3 regions of the Streptomyces sp. NPDC098781 genome follow, and region 3 is predicted to be linked to each of the others. Evidence: riboswitches for the same ligand, from Rfam matches in the RefSeq annotation. Region 3 holds a riboswitch; each other region holds the start of a gene.

Region 1 (7,218 bases), on a different contig from region 3:
CCGCAGCAGCGTCGACTTGCCGCTGCCGCTCGGCCCGAGCACGCACACGATCTCGTGCTCGGCGACATCGAGGTCGACGGCGTCGAGCACGGCCCGACCCCCGAAGCGTACGGTCGCACCCGCCAGGCTCAACAGCATCTAGAACTCCCCCGTTCTGTCCGTACGGAGCCGCTCCAGCACCAGCAGCGCCACCGCGCACACGATCATCAACACCGTCGAAAGGGCCATCGCCTGGCCGTAGTTGAGCTCCCCGGCCCGGCCCAGCAGTCGCGCCACCGCGACCGGTAGCGTCGGGTTGTCCGGCCGCGCGATGAACACCGTCGCCCCGAACTCCCCCAGCGACACGGCGAAGGCGAACCCGGCGGCGATCAGCAGCGCCCGCCGCACCATCGGCAGATCCACCTCACGCCAGACCCGCCAGGGCGAGGCCCCCAGCACCGACGCCGCCTCACGCAGCCGCTGGTCCACGGCCCGCAGCACCGGCAGCATGGTCCGTACCACGAAGGGCACCCCGACCAGCGCCTGGGCTAGCGGCACGAGGATCCACGAACTCCGGAGATCCAGCGGCGGCTCGTCCAGAGCGATCAGGAACCCGAACCCGACCGTCACCGCGGACACCCCGAGCGGCAGCATCAGCAGCGCGTCGAAGCCCCGTACGAACCGGCCCGCGTCCCGTCGGGTCAGCGCGGCGGCGGCGAGACCACCGATGAGCACGGCGATGAGCGTGGCGACGACCGCGTACTCCAGCGAGTTGCCGATCGCCTCGATCGGCGCGACAAGGAAGACGCCGCCGTCGGCACTGGTCAGCGCGCGGTAGTAGCCGAAGTCGGGGGCGTCGAGGGACCGCTGCACCAGCACGGCCAGCGGCAGCAGCAGGAGTACGGCGATGACGGCCAGGACACCGGCCAGCAGCGCCCACTGCCCCGCCCCGCGCGGCCGCCTCGCCGTCACCGACGCGTCCACCAGACGCAGGGCGCTCTCCCGCCGCCGTACCGTCCAGGCGTGCACGGCGAGGATCGCCGCCACCGCCAGGAACTGGATGATCGTCAGGACCGCGGCCGTGGACAGGTCGAAGATCTCGGAGGTCTGCCGGTAGATCTCCACCTCCAGGGTGGAGAAGGTCGGTCCGCCGAGGATCTGCACCACGCCGAAGGAGGTGAAGGTGAACAGGAAGACCATGAGCGCGGCGGCGGCCACGGCGGGCGCGAGGGCCGGGAGGGTGACCTGCCGCCAGGCTTTCAGCGGCGAGGCGCCCAGCATGCGCGCGGCCTCCTCCTGCCGAGGATCCAGCTGCGCCCAGAGCCCTCCCACCGTCCGTACGACGACGGCGTAGTTGAAGAAGACATGCGCGAGCAGGATGGCCCACACGGTGGTGTCGAGGCGTACGCCCCACAGCTCGTCGAGCAGCCCGCCGCGGCCGACGAGCGCGAGGAACGCCGTACCGACCACGACCGTCGGCAGCACGAAGGGCACGGTCACCACGGCCCGCAGGACCTGTTTGCCGGGGAAGTCGAAGCGGGCGAAGACATAGGCACCCGGCAGCGCGATCAGCAGGGTCAGCGCGGTGGAGGCGAGCGCCTGCCAGGTGGTGAACCACAGGACGTGCCGGATGTCGGACTGCCCGAGCACGTCCCACAGCCGCCCGAACCGCCACACCCCGTCGATGTTCAGACCGCGCGCGACGATCGCCGTGACGGGGTAGGCGAAGAAGACCGCGAAGAACGCGACGGGCACGGCGACGAGGCCGAGCCGCGCCGCCGCGCCCCTCTTGCGGGATGCCGAAGCCGGGGCCGCTACTTCAGTACGAGCGAGGTCCACGACTTGACCCAGTCGTCACGGTTGTCGGCGATCTTCGCCGGGTCCAGGGTCTCGGGGTTCTCGGCCTGCGGGCCGTACTTCGTGAACTCCTCGGGCACCTGGGCGGCTTCACGCACGGGGTAGACGAACATGTTCAGCGGCATGTCGTCCTGGAAGGTCTTGGTCAGCAGGAAGTCGAGGAGTGCCTTGCCGCCCTCGGTGTTCCCGGCGCCCGCGAGCAGTCCGGCGTACTCGACCTGCCGGAAGCAGGTACCGGTCGCGACACCCGTCGGCGCGGTGGCCGGCTTCGGATCGGCGTAGATCACCTCGGCGGGCGGCGAGGAGGCGTACGAGACGACGAGCGGACGGTCGCCCTTGGCCTTCTTGCCGCCGGCCGACCCGGAGAACTCCTCGTTGTACGCCTGCTCCCAGCCGTCGACCACCTTCACGCCGTTGGCCTTGAGCTTCTTCCAGTAGTCCTGCCAGCCTCCCCCACTCTCGGCTTCGCTCGAGCGGGAGGTGCCCCCATCGCCGTACCGGGCGGCGGTGCCCAGCAGGAAGCCGAGACCGGGCGAGGAGGTGGAGGCGTTCTCGGTGACGAGAAGGTCCTTGTACTCGGGCTTGACGAGATCGTCGAACGAGCTGGGCGGCGTCAGCTTGTGCTCGCTGAAGTACGCCTTGTCGTAGTTGACGCAGATGTCGCCGGTGTCGACGGGCGTGACCCGGTGCTGGTCCTGGTCGACCCGGTACTCGGGCAGGATCAGGTCGGCATCCTTGGCCTCGTACGACTGGAACAGCCCGTTGTCGAGGGCGCGGGAGAGCAGGGTGTTGTCGACGCCGAAGAAGACGTCGCCCTGCGGGTTGTCCTTGGTCAGGATCGCCTTGTTGACGGCCTGCCCGGCGTCGCCGTCCTGAAGGACCCTGACCTTGTAGCCGGACTGCTTCTCGAACGCGGCGAGGACGCTCTTCGAAACGGCCCACGAGTCATGGCTGACGAGCGTCACGGTCTTGCTCGTGGACGCGCCGTCGCCGCTGCCGGAGTCGGACGAACCGCACGCGGACAGCGTGACGAGGCCGAGCCCGACGACGAAGACCGTGGCCTTCCTGGTGATGCTCACTTGATTCCTCCTGGGGTTGACCAGGAAGAGACGCGGCCCTGCCCGAGAGCCCTCTTCGGCTCCCGGGCAGGGCGCAACAGCTTGAGTGATGACCGAACTTCCTACCCAGAATGACCTGGGCGAGGTTCAGAGGGTCTGCGGCCCGATTGCCGCACTCTCAGCGCTGTGGCGCTCCCCTGTCGGAATATGAAGATGTAGGTACGGGCGTACGCGCTCAGATTACCGCTCGGTGGCCGCGAGCTGGCCGCAGGCCCCGTCGATCTCCTGACCACGGGTGTCCCGGACCGTCACCGGTACACCATGCGCGGCGATCGCCTCGACGAACGCCTTCTCGTCCTCGGGGCGGGAGGCAGTCCACTTCGAGCCCGGAGTCGGATTCAGCGGAATCAGATTGACATGCACCGGCTTGCCCTTGAGCAGCCGCCCGAGCCGGTCACCACGCCAGGCCTGGTCGTTGATGTCCCGGATCAGGGCGTACTCGATGGACAGCCGACGGCCGCTCTTCTCGACGTACTCGAACCCGGCGTCCAGGACCTCGCGCACCTTCCACCGCGTGTTCACGGGGACGAGGGTGTCGCGCAGCTCGTCGTCGGGCGCGTGCAGCGAGATCGCGAGCCGGCACTTGAAGCCCTCGTCGGCGAACCGGTGGATCGCCGGGACCAGACCGACGGTCGAGACGGTGATCCCACGCTGCGAGAGCCCCAGCCCGTCGGGCTCGGGATCGGTGAGCCGGCGAATCGCGCCCACGACCCGGTTGTAGTTGGCGAGCGGCTCCCCCATCCCCATGAAGACGATGTTGGAAAGCCGAGCGGGCCCACCGGGCACGTCGCCGTCCCTGAGCGCCCGCATCCCGTCCACGATCTGGTGCACGATCTCGGCGGTGGACAGATTCCGGTCCAGCCCCGCCTGCCCCGTGGCACAGAACGGGCAGTTCATCCCGCACCCCGCCTGGGAGCTGATGCACATGGTCACCCGGTCCGGGTACCGCATCAGCACCGACTCCACGAGCGTCCCGTCGAACAGCCGCCACAGCGTCTTGCGCGTCTCACCCTGGTCGGTCGACAGATGCCGCACGACGGTCATCAGCTCCGGGAACAGCTCCTCCCGCAGCTTGGCCCGCGACCCGGCCGGGATGTCGGTCCACTGCTCGGGGTCGTGCGTGTACCGCGCGAAGTAGTGCTGCGACAGCTGCTTGGCACGAAACGGCTTCTCCCCGACAGCAGCGACGACGTCCTTACGCTCACCGGGCGTGAGATCAGCAAGGTGCCGCGGGGGCTTCTTGGCTCCGCGGGGGGCGACGAATGTGAGTTCTCCGGGTGCAGGCATAACCCGTCCAGTGTGGCAGATCAACTCCGGGGGCCCAGGCCAGAGCGGGGTGGGGGTGGTCACCTGTGGGTGCCGACTGTCAGCGTTGGGTGGCTTCGGACGGCCCAGGGACGGCCCGGAAGCGATCATCTGCATGGGGTTGGATGTCGATCAGCCTGCCCTAGGCGGATAGCCGCAAACAGTGACAAGAGAACACATAGAACGCAAATACACCTGCGGGAACTTCGCCCGCCTTCTGGCCCTCTGCGAGTTACTTCAATACACTAGCGGCGTGTCTGAATTGATCGGCTTCGCCCTAGGCGTTATCTCAGGATTGCTAACGAATATCATTTGGGTCCGAAGGGGACGCCTGAGGTCGCTAGCAGAAGGAATCAGGCAACCAAAATACGAACCACTAGGATTCACCCCGGCTGAAGTGGGTCTTTTCCCCTTAAATCGCTGGACGACCGCAAGGCCGTTACAGAGAAATCACCTACAGGTCTCAGTGACGGAGACGCGCCCACAGCAGCAGTGGTTCAACGAAAGCGAATGGCAACGAATCGCGGACGAGTTCCACCGCCGCTACACCGGAGATATCGGTTTCTTAACCGACGCCTCGATTGATCACCGGGAAAGCCGCGAGGGAGAGGACTTTCGATACACCATCACTCCATGCGACTATAGTGAACACTTGGCGACGGTCGAATATTTGCGACGTCACCCGGAGGCGCAATCCAGGATCCGCGCTAGCTTTGCAGATGGGGACATTATCGCCTTCGCCCGAACATCGCCACCGACGTCGATCAAAATCAATGTCGCCGTCCTCAATCTGGATAACGAGTTCCTCGCAGTGCAGCGCTCAGGCGCTGTCGACTTCAAGCGCGGCGTATGGACAGTCGGACCAAACGAGGGCATGAAACTTGCCAGGCACACAACACCGGGAGATCCACCGGAAGACTTCTTCGACTTAGGCGAACGCTGCTTGAGAGAGGAACTAAACCTCGAACCCGTGGATTACAGCGGAATCAACATTTCATGGGTAGGGTACGAGGTAAAAACGATTCAGTTTAAAGTCTATGCGCAAGTCCGGACACACCTCTCGAAGCGCGAGGTGAATGAACGGCTACTTTCTTCACACAGTCTTTTTGAAGCTCAAGATACGAAATGGATTCCATTTCAGAAAAAATACGTGATGGATATTGTGCAAAACTGGGAAAGTGGCGACAGTGCGGACCGAAAGTGGTCGTCCAGTGCACCCCACACACTTCAAGAAATGTGGAGGATGCGTCACTTGCTCAGGTTGACAGATCATCCATAACGGAAGTCGTTTGAAATAGGCACCGACTCGAATTCAGGAAGAACGAGGTCGGCGGAGCGGCTTTGGGCTGGAGCTGCTTTGGGGCGAGTGATCATGGCCCCGTAAGCTTCCGGCGCGTCGGGCAGTCTGTGGACCTGCCCGCTAAAGCACGACGTTGGGGCCATGATCTTAGAGGCTCGCCCCAAAGTGGCTGCCTAAAGCCGTGGAGCCGACCGCCCCAGCCACAGAGGGTGTTTCCCCACTTCATGCCCGCAGCCGCCGAGCGCGCCGCCGGGCGCGGCCAGCCGGGGCGAAGACAGGAGGCAGGCCGCGCCGCAGAGGCGGCGCGCGCCCGCGCCGTGCGCGGGCCTTGATGAAGTAGGGAAAGTTCTATCCCGATCGCGCTCTTGTGGATCTGAGGCCCGGTTGCTGCCATGACTGCATCGATGTCGAGGAGGCAGGGACCATGGCTGAGCTCAAGGTTGTGCGGTGGAAGCGGCATGGGCACGATCGTCTGTATGCGAATCTCCCCGACGGCACGGCTGCTGGCTGGGCCGACTGCAAGACGGGAAGAATCACGGTCCGTCTAGGCGAGCATCGTGACGCAGTCGTGGCCGTGCTGCGAGAGCACTTACCCAGTGCGGCCGATGCGCCGGCACCACCCGAAGCCCCGGCCCCTACACCTGTGCTGCCGCCCCTCGCCCCTGGTGATGACCTGGCCTCCAACTCGCCTGGAACTGCACTGCGGTCCAAGGTCACGGAGACTTCAGCGGGTCTGACGACGCGGGCCCTTGCTCGGATCCTGGGCCGTCCGGCCAGCGGAGATTCCTGGCGCAAGGGCATGACGGGCGAACGCCGTGTAGGCGCTGAACTCGATCGGCTGCGGCGTCATGGGTGGCGCGTGCTGCACTCCATACCGCTGCCGCGCGAGGTAGACCTCGACCACCTGCTGATCGGACCAGGTGGGGTGTTCAGTGTCAACACGAAGAATCATTCGCGGAAGGCGGTATGGGTTGGCGACGATGCAGTGCAGGTCAACCACGGTCGCCCCGAGCCGTACGCTCGCAAGAGCCGGGCCGAGGCAAAACGCGTGCAACGAGTGCTTGAGCACTACTGCGGCTTCGCCATCCCCGTGGAGCCTGTTCTGGTCTTCGTCGGCGTCACGGATCTGAAGGTCGTTGCCACTCAGCTCACAGTGAGGGTGTACCGCGAACGAGAGGTGTCAGCCTTAGCTCCTCTCAACGGTGTGCTGACCACTGACGAGGTAGAGCGGATCTACGCCGTCGCTCGCCATCGCCATGCGTGGCAGACAGCTTGATCTCTAGGTCAGTGGACGCCGAGGAGCTTCCGGCCGTCATGGCTGCGGACATGCGGGCCGTTGCCATCCAAGGCGTCCAAGAGCCTGATCGCGAAGACCTCGGCCATACGCTCCGCGACCTCGTCGGGCGTAAGCCATGAGACTGCCGTCGACTCACTCGACGTGCGCTCTGTGCCACCGGACGGCTTGCAGCGGAAGACCAGGGCCACGATGCCCCGGGTCGTGTTCTTGTAGACGCCGGTGAGCTCGTCCACCTCGACGTGGATGCCCGTCTCCTCCAGGACCTCGCGGGCGACTCCCGCCTCGGGGGTTTCGTCGAGTTCGAGGATGCCGCCCGGGAGCTCCCAAGTGCCGTTGTCTGCCCGGCGGATCGCCAGGAGGCG
Region 2 (7,218 bases), on a different contig from region 3:
GGCACCTTCACCGTCTTCGGTCCGGCCGAGATGACCAGCGACACCGAGTCGTTGTGCCGTATCCGGGCGCCGGTCTTCGGGTCCGTGCTGATGACGGTGCCGCGCTTGACGGTGTCGCTGTAGGAGCGCTCCACCTTGCCGACGTCGAGCCCGGCCTCCTCCAGCCGGTCCCGGGCTTGCGCCTCGGTCTTCGACAGCAGCGGCGGGACCTGGGTGAACTGGCCGGAGTTGATGTACCAGATGCCGACGCCCAGGCCGAGGGCCAGCAGGACGGCGGCGACCACGACGAGCGGCCCGCGCGGCGCGCGCGAGGTGCGCGACCGGCGCCGGGGCGGTAGCGGCGGCGGGGACTCCAGCCGGCTGGTCCGGTTGAAGACGGCCTCGGGCTCGTCGTCGTTCACCGGCAGGGGGCGCTGGATGTTCAGGGCCCGGGGGAGCACGCTCGTACGGTCGTCCGCGTTGCTGTGCTCCGCCGACAGTGCCTGCGGCGGCACCGCGTCCAGCTGGTCCTCGCTGAGCGCGGCGCGCGTCTCCCGGGCCTGCGCGAGCAGGGCCACGGCGTCGTAGGGGCGGAGGTCCGGGGTGCGGGCGGTGGCCGACGCGACCAGCTCGTCCAGCTCGTACGCCAGGCCCGGAACGGCGGCCGAGGGCGGCGGGACGTCCTCGTGCAGGTGCTTGTAGAGCACCACGGCCGGGGAGTCCCCGTCGTGCGGCTTGTCGCCGGTGAGCATCTCGTAGAGGACGACACCGCACGCGTACACGTCGACGCGGGCGTCGGCGGCGCCCGGCTGCTCTATCTGCTCCGGCGCGAGATAGGAGACGGTGCCGAGCACGGCACCGGTGGTGCTGGTCACGGTGTCCACGGACCGCACGAGCCCGAAGTCGGCGACCTTGACCCGGCCGTCGTCCCCTATCAGGACGTTCTCCGGCTTCATGTCGCGGTGCACGAACCCGGCCCGGTGCGCGGCGCCGAGCGCGGCGAGCACCGGCTCCAGGATGTCCAGGGCGGCCCGGGGCTGGAGTGCCCCGCGGTCGCGCAGCACGTCACGCAGGGTGCAGCCGGCGACGTACTCCATGGCGAGATAGACGTACGACCCGTCGGTGCCCTGGTCGAAGACCTGCACCACGTTCGGATGCGCCAACCGGGCGACGGACTTCGCCTCCCGGATGAACCGGTCGACGAACACCCCGTCGACCGCCAGCGCGGGATGCATCACCTTGAGCGCGAGCACGCGGTCCAGGCGGGTGTCCACGGCCCGGTAGACCGTGGCCATCCCGCCGACCGCGATCCTCGCGTCCACGCGATACCGGCCGTCGAGCACCTGCCCGACCAGAGGGTCTTGAAGGGTCGTATCCACGCAGGTGAGTGTACGAGCCGACACTGACACGGCTCTCGGTTCGGCCGGGATCGGGGCGGGACTGAAGCGGACCTGTGACGGACGCCTCATGGCCGAAGGCTTTCCATCGAACGCGTGTTCAGAATGCGGGGCGCTCCGGGTCCAGCCGTGCCATGCCCTCGACCGGCGACGACGCCTCCGCGAAGTGCCGCCGGGGAATCCGGCCCGCTCGGTGCGCCAGCCGCCCCGCCTCCACCGCGTGCCGCATCGCGTCGGCCATCAGCACCGGCTCCTGCGCCCGCGTCACCGCCGAGGCGAGCATCACACCCGCGCACCCCAGCTCCATCGCGAGCGCCGCGTCCGACGCCGTACCGGCACCCGCGTCCAGAATCACCGGCACGCGCGCGTGCTCCGTGATCAGCTGGAAGTTGTGCGGATTGCGGATGCCGAGCCCCGAACCGATCGGAGAGCCCAGCGGCATGATCGCCGCGCAGCCGACGTCCTCCAGTTTGCGCGCCAGCACCGGATCGTCATTGGTGTACGGCAGCACGGTGAACCCGTCGTCCACCAGCGTCTCGGCGGCGTCCAGCAGCTCGATCGGGTCCGGCAGCAGGGTCCGCTCGTCGGCGATGACCTCCAGCTTGATCAGTTCCGTACCGAGCGCCTCGCGCGCGAGGCGGGCGGTCAGCACGGCCTCGCCCGCGGTGAAGCACCCCGCGGTGTTGGGCAGCACCCGGATCCCGAGCTTCTCCAGCACGGACAGCACCGACCCGTGCACCGAGGGGTTCACCCGGCGCATCGCGACCGTCGTCAGCTCCGTCCCGGACGCGACCAGCGCCCGCTCCAGGACGTCCAGGCTGGGCGCCCCGCCGGTGCCCATGATCAGTCGGGACGTGAAGGACGTGTCGCCGATGACAAAGGGATCGTCGGCCATGGGTCAGCCTCCTTGGACGGCGGTGAGGACCTCGACGCGATCGCCCTCGGTGAGGGGCGTCGACGGCCACTGCGCGCGCGGGACGACGGTTTCGTTCAGGGCGGCGGCGACTCCGGAGGGCGCCGCGGTGAGGGAGCGCACGAGAGCGTCCAGGACGGTGCCCGGCTCGATCCGCCGGTGCTCGCCGTTGACGGCGATGGTGATCTGCTCGCTCATGCGGGCTGCTCCACGAGTGCGGCGGCGTCGAAGCGCCGGGGAGTGAACGGCCGGGCCTCCTCCGGGAGTTCACCGGTGGTCAGGACGTGCGCCATGGCGTCCCCGGTGACCGGCGTGAGCAGCACACCGTTGCGGTAGTGCCCGGTGGCCAGCGACAGCCCCGCCAGCTCGGTCGGGCCGAGCAGCGGCGCGTTGTCGGGGGAGCCGGGGCGCAGACCCGCCCGCGTCTCGGTGAGCGGCAGTTCGCTGATGCCCGGCAACAGCTCATGGGCGTCGCGCAGCAGCTCGTACACCCCGCCCGCGGTCACCGTCGTGTCCCAGCCCAGCTCCTCGCTGGTCGCGCCGACCACGAGTTCGCCGTCCTCGCGAGGCACCAGGTAGACATGGCTGCCGCGGACCACGGCCCGCACGGTGCGGCTCAGGAACGGCGCGTACCGCTCGGGCACGGACAGCCGCAGCACCTGTCCCTTCACGGGCCGCACGGGCGGCAGCACGCCGTCCGGGACGCCCGCGAGCCGACCGCTCAGGCTGCCCGCCGCGAGGACCACCTGCCCCGCGCTCACGGTCGCGCCGTCGCGCAGCACGACACCGGCCGCCCGCTCCCGCACCACCGACAGCCGTTCGGCCCACGAGCGGTGGAAGACCACCCCGGCCAGCTCGCACGCGGTCACCAGGGCCTGCGAGAGGCGCCGTGGGTCGATCTGGTGGTCCCCGTCGATCCGCAGCCCGCCGCGCACACCCGGCGCGAGCATCGGCTCCAGGCGCCGGCACTCCCGCCCGGACAGCCACTCGGCCTCCAGCCCCGACTGCCGTTGCAGCGCGTGCAGTTCGCGCAGGTCGGCACGGTCGTCGGCGTCCAGCGCGATGGCGAGGGTGCCGCACCGGCGATAGCCGAGGCCGTGGCCGGTGAGATCGGTCAGCTCGGCCGCGAAATCCGGGTAACGGCGGGCCGAGGCGAGGCTCAGGGCGAGCAGCGGCTGCTCGCCGTGGTGCACCTCCGAGACGGCGGCCAGCATCCCGGCCGCCACCTGTGCGGCCCCGCCGCCCGGTTCGGGGTCCACGACGGCCGTGGCGAGGCCGCGCTGTGCGGCCCGCCAGGCCGTGACAAGGCCGATGACTCCGCCCCCGATGACAAGGACGTCTGCTGTGTCGGACGTAGGCGACATGGGCGTCCAGCCCCTCCCTTCGCCGGCATGACCCGGATCAGGTTCGTACGGTCGGAGGCCGCCAGCCTCCCTCTCAGCCCGGTGCGTCCGGGCTCCCGCGAGTGCTTTACGTTGGCCACCCTAGCTCTTGGTTCCGCGCCTCTGTAAGGGAGCTCGTCGTCATGGCCCGCTCGCTCGACGGTCTCGTACTCGCCCCTGTCGCCGACCAAGCCCCAGGTCAGGTGGGTACGCGCACCCGGTTCACCTACCACGAGAAGGACGGGGAGATCTGGGCCGAATACGCGGGCGGCGACGTCGTACGCGGGTACCTGGTGGGCGCGAGGGAAGGCGACCGGCTGGACTTCCGTTACGTGCAGCTGAAGCGCGACGGGACGACCGCGTCCGGCCACTGTGTGTCGACGGTGGTGGAGCTCGCCGACGGCCGGGTGCGGCTGGAGGAGACCTGGGAGTGGGAGTCTCGGGCGGGCAGCGGCACCAGCGTTGTGGAGCAGGTCACTGAGCACGACTCCTGACTGACAAATTGTCAGTTGTCTATGGTGATCAGGTGAGCGAGCAGACGACGCAGTCGCAGCGGTCCGTGGTCGTAGCCGGCGCTGGCATGGCCGGTGTGCAGACGGCGGTCGCCCTGCGCGAACAGGGCTTCACCGGCACCATCACGCTGATCGGCGCCGAGCCCCATCAGCCGTACGACCGGCCGCCCCTGTCCAAGGCCGTACTGCTCGGCAAGGCCGAGGGCTCCGCCTTCGACGTCGACTTCGAGGCGCTCGGCATCGACCTCCGCCTGGGTCGCGAGGTGGCGGGCGTGCGCACCGCCGACCATGAACTGGACACCGAGGCCGGGCCCGTCCCGTACGACGTCCTGGTGCTCGCCACCGGCGCCGAACCGATCCGGCTGCCGGGCGCGGAGGGGGTCCCCGGCGTGCATCTGCTGCGCACCCTGGACGACGCCGAGCGGCTGCGGCCGGTGCTCGCCCGACAGCACGACATCGTGGTCGTCGGGGCCGGCTGGATCGGCGCGGAGTTCGCCACGGCCGCGCGCGAGGCGGGCTGCGCGGTGACGGTCGTGGAGGCCGCCGACCGGCCGCTCGCGGGCGCGCTGCCCGCCGAGGTGGCCGCGCCGATGACCACCTGGTACTCGGACAGCGGAACCCGGCTGCGCACGCGCACGCGCGTGGAGCGCGTCGAGCCCGGCGCGGTCGTCCTGGACGACGGCTCACGGCTGCCCGCGGGCGCCGTAGTGGTCGGCATCGGGGCCCGGCCCGCCACGGCCTGGCTGGCGGGCTCCGGAATCGAGCTCGGCGCGCACGGCGAGGTCCTCGCCGACGAACGCCTGCGCACCTCCGTGCCGGACGTCTACGCGGTCGGCGACTGCGCCTCCTTCCCCTCGGGGCGCTACGGCGAGCGTCTGCTGGTCCACCACTGGGACAACGCCCTCCAGGGCCCGCGCACGGTCGCCGCGAACGTCCTCGGCGAGACCGCCGCGATCTACGACCCCGTGCCGTACTTCTGGTCCGAGCAGTTCGGCCGCTTCGTCCAGTACGCCGGTCATCACGCCGCCGCCGACGCGACCCTGTGGCGCGGCGACCCGTCGGGCCCGGCGTGGAGCGTCTGCTGGCTGCGGGACGACCGTCTCGTCGCCCTCCTGGCGGTGGGCCGGCCGAGGGATCTCGCCCAGGGGCGACGGCTGATCGAGTCGGGCACGCCGATGGACGCGCGGCTGCTGGCGGACCCGGCGAGGCCGCTGAAGGCGGCGAAGGCGTAGCGCGTTGAGGCGACAGCCCCGCCCTCGCGGACCGGCCTGACTTCCTACTGTCAGTGGCAGATGGCAGGCTTGTTCCGTGACCGAGATTGACGCAAAGATCGATGCTCTCGTCCCCGCCTGGCTCACCCTGCCCGACATCGCCGAACAATTCGGCGTCGAGGTGACGCGCGTCCGGCAGCTGGTCAAGGAGGGCCAGCTCATCGCCGTACGCCGTGGTGAGAACCGCGCGCTGCACGTCCCTGCCGCCTTCATCGACGGGGACAAGGTCGTCAAGGGCCTGTCCGGGACCCTGACGCTGCTGCGGGACGACGGCTTCACGGACGAAGAGATGCTGGAGTGGCTCTTCACCCCTGACGAGAGCCTGCCCGGCACCCCCGCGCAGGCCCTCAGTGAGAACCGTGGCACGGAGGTGAAGCGCCGCGCCCAGGCGCTCGCCGTCTGATCCGAACCAGCGAATCCGAACATCGTCCGGCGTACGGGCCGGGCTCGCGGGCCGCGGTCGCGGTACAGCGCGCCCGGTTTCCGGGCAGGCCGAGGCACAGTGCCCGGCGGGCCGCGCGGGTGACCGAACGGCCGCCGCACAGGTGGCCGGGGCCCTGGGCCCGACCCGTACGCCACCGCCACGACGGCACCGCCGCAGCCGCCGGCAGGTGCCGTCCGCGCGCTCGGCTCCGGCTACCGTGCCTCCGTCCGGCACCCGCCCGACCCACCCGCCCGGCAACCCGACCACAGGGGGCACCGCATGTCCGACACCGTCACCGCAGACAGCGTCCGCAGTCAGCTCGCCGACGCCCGGCTCTACCTCTGCATGGACGCCCGCGAGCGGCAGGGCGACCTCGTGGAGTTCCTGGACGCCGTGCTGGCGGGCGGGGTCGACATCGTGCAGTTGCGGGACAAGGGCATGGAGGCGGCCGAGGAGCTGGAGCACCTCAAGGTCTTCGCCGACGCCTGCGCCCGGCACGGCAAGCTCCTCGCGGTCAACGACCGCGCCGACGTGGCGCACGCCGCCGGTGCCGACGTCCTGCACCTGGGCCAGGGCGACCTCCCGGTCCCCGCCGCCCGCGCCATCCTCGGGGACGACATCCTGATCGGCCGCTCCACACACGCCGACACCGAGGCCGACGCGGCCGCCGCCCAGGACGGCGTGGACTACTTCTGCACCGGCCCCTGCTGGCCCACCCCCACCAAGCCCGGCCGCCACGCCCCCGGCCTCGACCTGGTCCGGCACACCGCCGCCCTCGGCACGGACCGCCCCTGGTTCGCCATCGGCGGCATCGACCTCGGCAACCTCGACCAGGTGCTGGAGGCGGGCGCCCGCCGCGTCGTCGTCGTGCGGGCGATCACGGAGGCCACGGACCCGGGCGCCGCCGCGGCGGAGTTCGCCAAGCGGCTGCGGCAGGCGTAGGTCCGGGCGGACGACCACGCCGCACGGCGGTAACCCGCCCTCGCGTCTCACTCTGTGGTCCGCGCGCTCGAGTTCCGGTGGACTTGGGCTTGAATTCCGCCCTTGTTTGTCCAAGGGGCGGACAACAGTCCGACAAATCAGGCAAATATCCGTTGTCCGGTTGGGGGACCGGGGCCCCCTGGCTAACCTGCGAGTATGGCCCTCGGCACCGCATCCATCAGGTCGGACCACGCTCGTACCGTGCGCGAGATGCTCGCGACCGGCAAGACGACGTATTCCTTCGAGTTCTACGCCCCCAAGACCCCGAAGGGCGAGCGGAACCTGTGGAACGCTCTGCGCCGGGTCGAGGCCGTCGGACCCGACTTCGTGTCCGTGACCTACGGGGCGGGCGGTTCCAC
Region 3 (7,218 bases):
CGTGGCGCTGGTCGGTGGACTGATCTACGTCGTACGGAAGTTCATGTCGAGCTCTTCGTCACGCAGCGACTGGTGAGGGCCGTGGGGACCGGTGGGCGGTAACAGGAATCACCGGTTCCCTCGGGCGAGGGAAGTTTTCCGGACCAGGCGTCCGCGGGCGGCAGCGGGCCAATAGAGTCCGAAAATCGACGCGGGGACCGGCCCCGCGAGCGGCGTACACCCCCACCCGTGTTCCCCAGCACGGGCTGCCCCCCTCGCGCTTCGGGAGTGACCCTTGGCCACGGTTGACACCGCCCCCTCAGAATCCCACGCACCACCGGGACGGCCCCGCTCCTCCGTCGCCCAGGTGCCGCGGCAGGCCTCCGCGGAAGCCGCCGATCAGTCCGGCTCCGCGACGCTCATCGGATCCGTCCAGCGCGCGATGCGCCTGCTGGAATGCGTCGCCGAGCACGAGTGCGGCGCCCCCGCCAAACAACTCGCCCGCGAGACGGGCCTGGCGCTGCCCACCGCCTACCACCTCCTGCGCACCCTGGTGCACGAGGGCTATCTGCGCCGCGACAAAGGGCTGTTCTTCCTCGGTGAGGCGGCCGTACGGCTGAGCAGCAGCGGAGCCGAGCAGAAACGTCGCAGCACGGTGGTCGACGCACTCGCCCAATGCCGCGACGCGATCGGTGTCCCCGTGTACTACGCCCAGTACCGCGAGGGCGAGATCGAGGTCATCTGCGTCTCGGACACCCCCGGCAATCCGGCGGTCGAGGAATGGGCCGACTTCCGTGAGACCGGCCATGCGCACGCCATCGGGCAGTGTCTGCTGTCCCAGCTGGACGAGGACGCCCGACGCGATCACCTGGAGCGCCATCGCGTGCAGGCCATCACCCCGTACACGGTCCGAGACAGCCGCACGCTGCTCCGCCGGCTCGAACGGGTTCGCCGGATGGAACCGATGACCGAGCGTCAGGAATACGCACTGGGCACGGTGTGCGCCGCCATCCCGATCACGCTGGGCACCACGGCCGCGACGATGGCCATCTCCGTGCCCGTCGAACAGGCCGATCGGCTGCTGTCGGCGGCACGTCAGCTACAGGAGGAGGTCGGGCGGCTCCTGGGGTCACTGGCGATCTCTATCAGTATCTGAAAACTCACTCCTTGTGATCTCTCGTGTACGTTCAGCAAGATTCCACCAGGCTCGGGGTCCGGTCCCGGCCAGTCGAAGGCAACCGACGGGGTAGGCGATGCGCGAGTCCGTACAGGCAGAGGTCATGATGAGCTTTCTCGTCTCCGAGGAGCTCTCCTTCCGCATCCCGGTGGAGCTGCGCTACGAGACCTGTGATCCCTATGCGGTGCGCCTGACCTTTCACCTGCCCGGCGATGCCCCGGTGACCTGGGCCTTCGGCCGTGAGTTGCTGGTCGACGGGGTGGGCCGGCCGTGTGGTGAGGGAGATGTACGGGTGTCGCCGGCGGGTGCCGAGACGCTGGGCGACGTCCTGATCCGGCTTCAGGTCGGTGCGGACCAGGCGCTCTTCCGCTCCTCCGTGGCGCCCCTGGTGGCCTTCCTCGACCGCACGGACAAGCTCGTGCCGCTCGGACAGGAGGGCACGCTCGCCGACTTCGACGCCCACCTCGACGAGGCCCTGGACCGCATCCTCGCGGAGGAGCAGAGCGCCGGCTGAAGCGCTACGGCGCTGAGGGTGGCGTAACGCTTCAGCGCCGGTGTGCAAGGGGCGCACAGGGGCGCTTCCGCCCCTGCCGGGTGTGCTTCACGCTCCGCCGGACGGGCGGAGTCGGAGGTAGTGCCTCGGGACGTCTTCGGCGGTCGGCCTCTGTGAGCGCCGGCAGTCACCGCATGGCGTCTCGCCGCGTCACCGTCGCCGGGTCACGGCATGGGCTCTCACTACGTCACCGTCGCCGGGTCACGGCATGGGTTCTCACTACGTCCCCGCCCGCCGCGTCACGGAATAGGCTCTCGCCGTCGTCCCCGCCCGCCGCGTCACCGCTTGCGCCGTCGTCCCCGCCCGGCGCGCCCGGGGCCCGGCTGCGGGCCCGCCGCGACCGGCTGGGCCGCCACCGGCATCGCCCCCGTGTCCGGCCGGTCGGCCGACACCACCAGGGCCGCCAGGGCCGTGGTCACCGGCACCGACGCGACCAGTCCGATGGAGCCGACCAGGGTGCGCACGATCTCCTCCGCGACCAGCTCACTGTTGGCCACCGTGCCGACGCCGCTCTGCGCGATCGAGAAGAGCAGCAACAGGGGCAGCGCGGCGCCCGCGTAGGCGAGGACGAGCGTGTTGACGACGGACGCGATGTGGTCGCGGCCGATGCGGATACCGGCCCGATAGAGCCCGCGCCAGCCCATCGTGGGGTTGGCCTCGTGCAGTTCCCAGACGGCGGACGTCTGGGTCACCGTCACGTCGTCGAGGACACCGAGCGAACCGATGATGATGCCGGCGAGCAGCAGACCGCTCATGTCGATCGACGGGTACAGCCCGTGGATGAGGCCGGTGTTGTCGTCGGTGTTCCCGGTGAGCGCGGCCCAGTCGATGAACACCGAACCGAGGACGCCGATCAGCAGCAGCGAGATCAGCGTGCCGAGCACCGCGACCGAGGTACGGGCCGATAGGCCGTGGCACAGATAGAGGGCGATCAGCATGATGGCGCTCGATCCCACCACCGCCACGACCAGCGGGTTCGAACCCTGGAGGATCGCGGGCAGGATGAAGAGAGTGAGCACCATGAAGCTGATGGCCAGCGAGATCAGCGCCATGAGGCCCCGCAGCCGTCCGACGACCACGACGGCGAGTGCGAAGATCCCGGCGAGGACGGTCAACGGAACGCGCCGGTTCACGTCGGTGACCGAGTACTGAAGGTCCTTGGGCGCGGAGGGCTCGTAGGCGACCACGACCTCCTGGCCCTCGTGCAACTGCCGCGACTGGTCCGGCTGCACGATCTCGTTGAACGTACGGCCCTTGTCCTTGCCGGTGTCGACGCGGATCGTCGCCTTCTTGCAGGTGCCGCTCTCCTGTTGCGCGGCGGAGGAACCCTCGGCGGTTGAGGTGTCGCCGGTCGGAGGCACTGCCGCGCCGCCGCCCGCCTCCTTGCAGCTCAGCTCGACCACCTTGGTGACCGTGGCTTGCTGTGTCTGCCGGTCGAAGCCGACGCCGGTGCGTTCGTGCCCCGGGGCACCGCCCGGCCACAGCACCACGAGTCCCACCACCACCGCCGCCGCGAACGGGATCAGAACCGCAGCGATGACTTTGCGCAGATGCCGGGAGACAGGAGCGGCGGGACCGTGGGCGTGACCGTGTGAGTGCCCATCTCCGTGTCCGTGCCCATTCCCCTGCCCGGGGCCGCCACCGTCGCCACCGCCGCCATGCGGCCCGCCTGATCCGCCGCCGGAGCCTGGCCCGTGCCCATGGTCACCCCCGGCGTCGCGATCGGGCTGGTCACCCGGGCCCTGCCTCGCCGAGCCACCAGAGCCCGGCCCATAGCCCGACCCGTAGCCCCCTGAGCCACCCGGACCCGACCCATAACCGTCTGAGCCACCAGAGCCCGACCCATAGCCGTGCGGGCCACCCGAGCGCGGCCCGTAACTTTGCGGACCACCGGAGCCGGGTCCGCCCCCGGAGCCAGGTCCGCCCCCGTACCCCCTGCCAGCTCCGCCCCGGTGGTCCTGCATTCCTGCCGGCCGGGGAATGGGGCCGGTGCCCTGCTCGTCCCAGCCGTCGTTTCCACGCGCGCGATCGTCCTGGCCGCCACCCGCTGGGCCACGGCCGTAACTACCGCCGAATCCGCCTCCGGGGACCCCTGAACCCCGCCCATCCGCACGGCCGTTGCCCTGCACGGGTCCGTTCCCGGGGCCGCTGCGGGGGCCGTTTCCGGCGCCCGAACCGCGACGCGGCTCAGGCGGTGGGTACGGAGGTTCATGCGTCGTGGTCACCGACCGATCATCGCAAGAACGACTGGGGCCCCCTGTTCACCGCGCCCGAATTGACGCTAGCGTGGAGCCACCTTTGTACACGCGGGAGCTCGGAGCACCGGGCTGAGAGGGCGCTGACCTCCGTCCCAGCGATGTTTCACATGAAACATCACCCATCGCGAGTGATGTTTCACACGAAACGTCTGCGGACGGATACGGCTGCGTCGACCGCCGAACCTGTTACCGGGTAATGCCGGCGTAGGGAGTAGGTCTCATGACCATCAAGGACGCGCGCACGCCTGCCTCCAGCCAGGACGAACAGCCCATTCAGGGCGAAAAGTCCACGGAGGCCGGGAAGTCCATCGGCTGGCACAAGGCGTATGTCGAGGGCTCCCGCCCCGATCTGCGGGTGCCGGTCCGCCAGGTGCACCTCACCAACGGGCAGTCGGTCACGCTGTACGACACATCCGGCCCGTACACCGATCCGCTCACCGAGACCGACGTCCGCAGGGGGCTGCCCCCGTTGCGGGAGAACTGGATCATCACCCGCGGCGACACCGAGGAGTACGCGGGCCGTCCCGTCCGTCCGGAGGACGACGGGATCAAGCACACCTCGCCGCGTGGCGGCAATCTGCGCAACCTCGACGCCGTCTTCCCTGGGCGGCCCCGGCTGCCCCGCCGCGGCCGAGAAGGTCAGGCGGTCACACAGCTCGCCTATGCGCGCCGCGGCGAGATCACGCCCGAGATGGAGTTCGTGGCCATCCGGGAGAACGTTTCTCCCGAAGTGGTCCGTGAGGAGATCGCCGCGGGCCGGGCCGTGCTGCCCGCGAACGTCAACCACCCGGAGATCGAGCCGATGATCATCGGCAAGCGGTTCCTGGTGAAGGTCAACGCCAACATCGGCAACTCCGCGGTCACCTCCTCCATCGAGGAGGAGGTCGAGAAGATGACCTGGGCGACCCGTTGGGGCGCGGACACGGTCATGGACCTGTCGACCGGCCGCAACATCCACACCACCCGTGAGTGGGTGCTGCGCAACTCCCCCGTCCCGATCGGCACGGTGCCGCTCTACCAGGCCCTGGAGAAGGTCGACGGCAGGGCCGAGGAACTGACCTGGGAGATCTACAAGGACACGGTCATCGAGCAGGCCGAGCAGGGCGTGGACTACATGACGGTCCACGCGGGCGTGCGGCTGCCGTACGTACCGCTCACCGCCAACCGCAAGACCGGCATCGTCTCGCGCGGCGGCTCGATCATGGCGGCGTGGTGCCTGGCGCACCACAAGGAGTCGTTCCTGTACGAGAACTTCGAGGAACTCTGCGAGATCCTCGCCGCGTACGACGTCACGTACTCCCTGGGCGACGGCCTGCGGCCTGGTTCGATCGCGGACGCCAACGACGAGGCGCAGTTCGCGGAACTGCGGACTCTCGGGGAACTGAACCAGATCGCCAAGCGTTTCAACGTACAGACCATGATCGAGGGCCCGGGTCACGTCCCGATGCACAAGATCAAGGAGAACATCGACCTTCAGCAGGAGATCTGCGATGAAGCTCCGTTCTATACGCTCGGCCCGCTGACCACCGACGTCGCGCCCGCGTACGACCACATCACCTCGGGCATCGGTGCCGCGATGATCGCCTGGTGGGGCACGGCGATGCTCTGCTACGTCACTCCCAAGGAGCACTTGGGCCTGCCCAACCGTGACGACGTCAAGACCGGCGTCATCACCTACAAGATCGCCGCCCATGCCGCCGACCTCGCCAAGGGGCACCCCGGCGCGCAGGGCTGGGACGACGCGCTGTCCGACGCCCGCTTCGAGTTCCGGTGGGAGGACCAGTTCAACCTCGCCCTGGACCCGGACACGGCACGGGAGTTCCACGACGAGACGCTTCCGGCCGAGCCCGCGAAGACGGCTCACTTCTGCTCGATGTGCGGGCCGAAGTTCTGCTCGATGAAGATTAGCCAAAGCATCACAGAGCGGTTCGGCGGTACGGCGGCTGCGGGGGCGACGGCTGAAGAGGTCGCTGAGGGGATGCTCCAGAAGTCGAAGGAGTTCGCGCAGGCGGGCAACAGGGTTTACCTACCCCTCGCGGACTGAGAGGCGACTGGGTGGCTCCGATGGTGAGCGGAGCCACCCAGCCCTCGCTCGTTCTGGGCTTGTGCTGCTCTGCGAAGGACAGCAGGTCGGCTCGTTCTGAAATCCGGCTTGGTGCGTAGCGGTGAGCTCTCGTACGGTCGTGCGCGTGATGAGCATGGTCATTGGCGAGCCGCGCAGGCTCGGGGTTCCCGGACCTGAGGCGAGACTGAGGTTCGAGACGGAACTCCACGAACTGGGGGCGGCGCCGCGGCGGAGGCTGCTGGTGCTCGATGGGAAGCCCGCGTTCGAGCTCTCCATGTGGTGTGGGACGTGTCAGTTCCTGTTCCAGCGGCTCGAGGGTGCCAGCCAGACGCTGTCGTTGGAGGGCATGCGGGAACGCCTCGCCGGCCAGGTCTCAGACCTGGACGACGGCATCCTGGGTGCGTTTGGCTCCCTGCTGCCGGAAGGCGACTACCTTCCCTTGCTGCTCCGTGTCGAGCCACGGTTGGTCACTCCGGGGCAGGAGGGCGACTACTTCAGCACCGAGCAGGTGGCCACTTGGGGGCCTGACCAGTTCTGGGGCCTTCCGGAGCACCCTCGCACGCCGTACTACCGCACGTTCGAGACAGCGGTGGACGACACCGCGCATCTCTATGAGTTCGTCGTACCCATGGTTCCTCCGCTGTGGAACGACCGGGAACGGGTGGCGGAGTACGTCGAGCGGATGCGGGGAGGAACTGTGCCGACGGCAGTCGCGGTTTCGACGCTGGATCTGTGCCGGCCTGCGGTGAGCCTCCACTCGACCGACGAGTACGAGCACTGGGGGCTGACGCATTTCCTGCTCGACGGCCATCACAAGCTGGAGGCGGCAGCATCGGCCGGACGTCCCGTGCAGCTCCTGTCGCTGTTGGCCGTGGGCGAGAGCCTGTCCGGTCCCGATGATCACCACAGGTTGGCGGCCTTGCGATCACAACCCAGCCTGAGCCGTGCTGTTCGGCCGGCGCGGTGACGTGGGTCAGCTTCCGCGTGCCGCCGCGCGCTTTGACCGTCGTAGGCGGCGTGTGGGCACCGATCCACAGATCGATGAAGATCTCCCGGGACATTCGTCGCCACCACGGCGGATCCGCCCAGGAGATCGAGCAGGGCATGGCCGAGAAGTCGAAGGAGTTCGCCGCAGCGGGCAACCGGGTCTGTCTGCCGATCGCGGACTGAATGCACATACGGGTGG

What was found. A riboswitch is a leader RNA that binds a small molecule or an ion and turns the genes downstream of it on or off. The one in region 3 is predicted to bind thiamine pyrophosphate.
Region 1: another riboswitch for thiamine pyrophosphate. It lies ahead of ACIQWG_RS17245 (thiamine ABC transporter substrate binding subunit); the one in region 3 lies ahead of thiC (phosphomethylpyrimidine synthase ThiC).
Region 2: another riboswitch for thiamine pyrophosphate. It lies ahead of thiO (glycine oxidase ThiO); the one in region 3 lies ahead of thiC (phosphomethylpyrimidine synthase ThiC).

What each region holds. Positions count from the first base shown of each region.
Region 1 covers NZ_JBIWAK010000004.1:81,336-88,553, forward strand. Annotated here, with positions in the region: gene ACIQWG_RS17235 (ABC transporter ATP-binding protein) at 1-138, opposite strand, end outside; gene ACIQWG_RS17240 (ABC transporter permease) at 139-1,818, opposite strand; gene ACIQWG_RS17245 (thiamine ABC transporter substrate binding subunit) at 1,794-2,915, opposite strand; TPP riboswitch at 2,996-3,103, opposite strand; gene rlmN (23S rRNA (adenine(2503)-C(2))-methyltransferase RlmN) at 3,135-4,241, opposite strand; gene ACIQWG_RS17255 (hypothetical protein) at 4,513-5,538, shown strand; gene ACIQWG_RS17260 (nuclease-related domain-containing protein) at 5,984-6,835, shown strand; gene ACIQWG_RS17265 (NUDIX hydrolase) at 6,844-7,218, opposite strand, start outside.
Region 2 covers NZ_JBIWAK010000002.1:436,863-444,080, reverse strand. Annotated here, with positions in the region: gene pknB (Stk1 family PASTA domain-containing Ser/Thr kinase) at 1-1,358, opposite strand, end outside; gene ACIQWG_RS08080 (thiazole synthase) at 1,477-2,271, opposite strand; gene thiS (sulfur carrier protein ThiS) at 2,275-2,487, opposite strand; gene thiO (glycine oxidase ThiO) at 2,484-3,653, opposite strand; TPP riboswitch at 3,651-3,762, opposite strand; gene ACIQWG_RS08065 (hypothetical protein) at 3,815-4,165, shown strand; gene ACIQWG_RS08060 (NAD(P)/FAD-dependent oxidoreductase) at 4,198-5,415, shown strand; gene ACIQWG_RS08055 (Rv2175c family DNA-binding protein) at 5,492-5,857, shown strand; gene thiE (thiamine phosphate synthase) at 6,158-6,820, shown strand; gene metF (methylenetetrahydrofolate reductase [NAD(P)H]) at 7,016-7,218, shown strand, end outside.
Region 3 covers NZ_JBIWAK010000005.1:107,566-114,783, reverse strand. Annotated here, with positions in the region: gene ACIQWG_RS21305 (DUF5326 family protein) at 1-76, shown strand, start outside; gene ACIQWG_RS21300 (IclR family transcriptional regulator) at 275-1,135, shown strand; gene ACIQWG_RS21295 (SsgA family sporulation/cell division regulator) at 1,233-1,670, shown strand; gene ACIQWG_RS21290 (YibE/F family protein) at 1,988-3,673, opposite strand; TPP riboswitch at 4,006-4,195, shown strand; gene thiC (phosphomethylpyrimidine synthase ThiC) at 4,188-6,011, shown strand; gene ACIQWG_RS21280 (hypothetical protein) at 6,160-6,999, shown strand; gene ACIQWG_RS21275 (hypothetical protein) at 7,074-7,202, shown strand.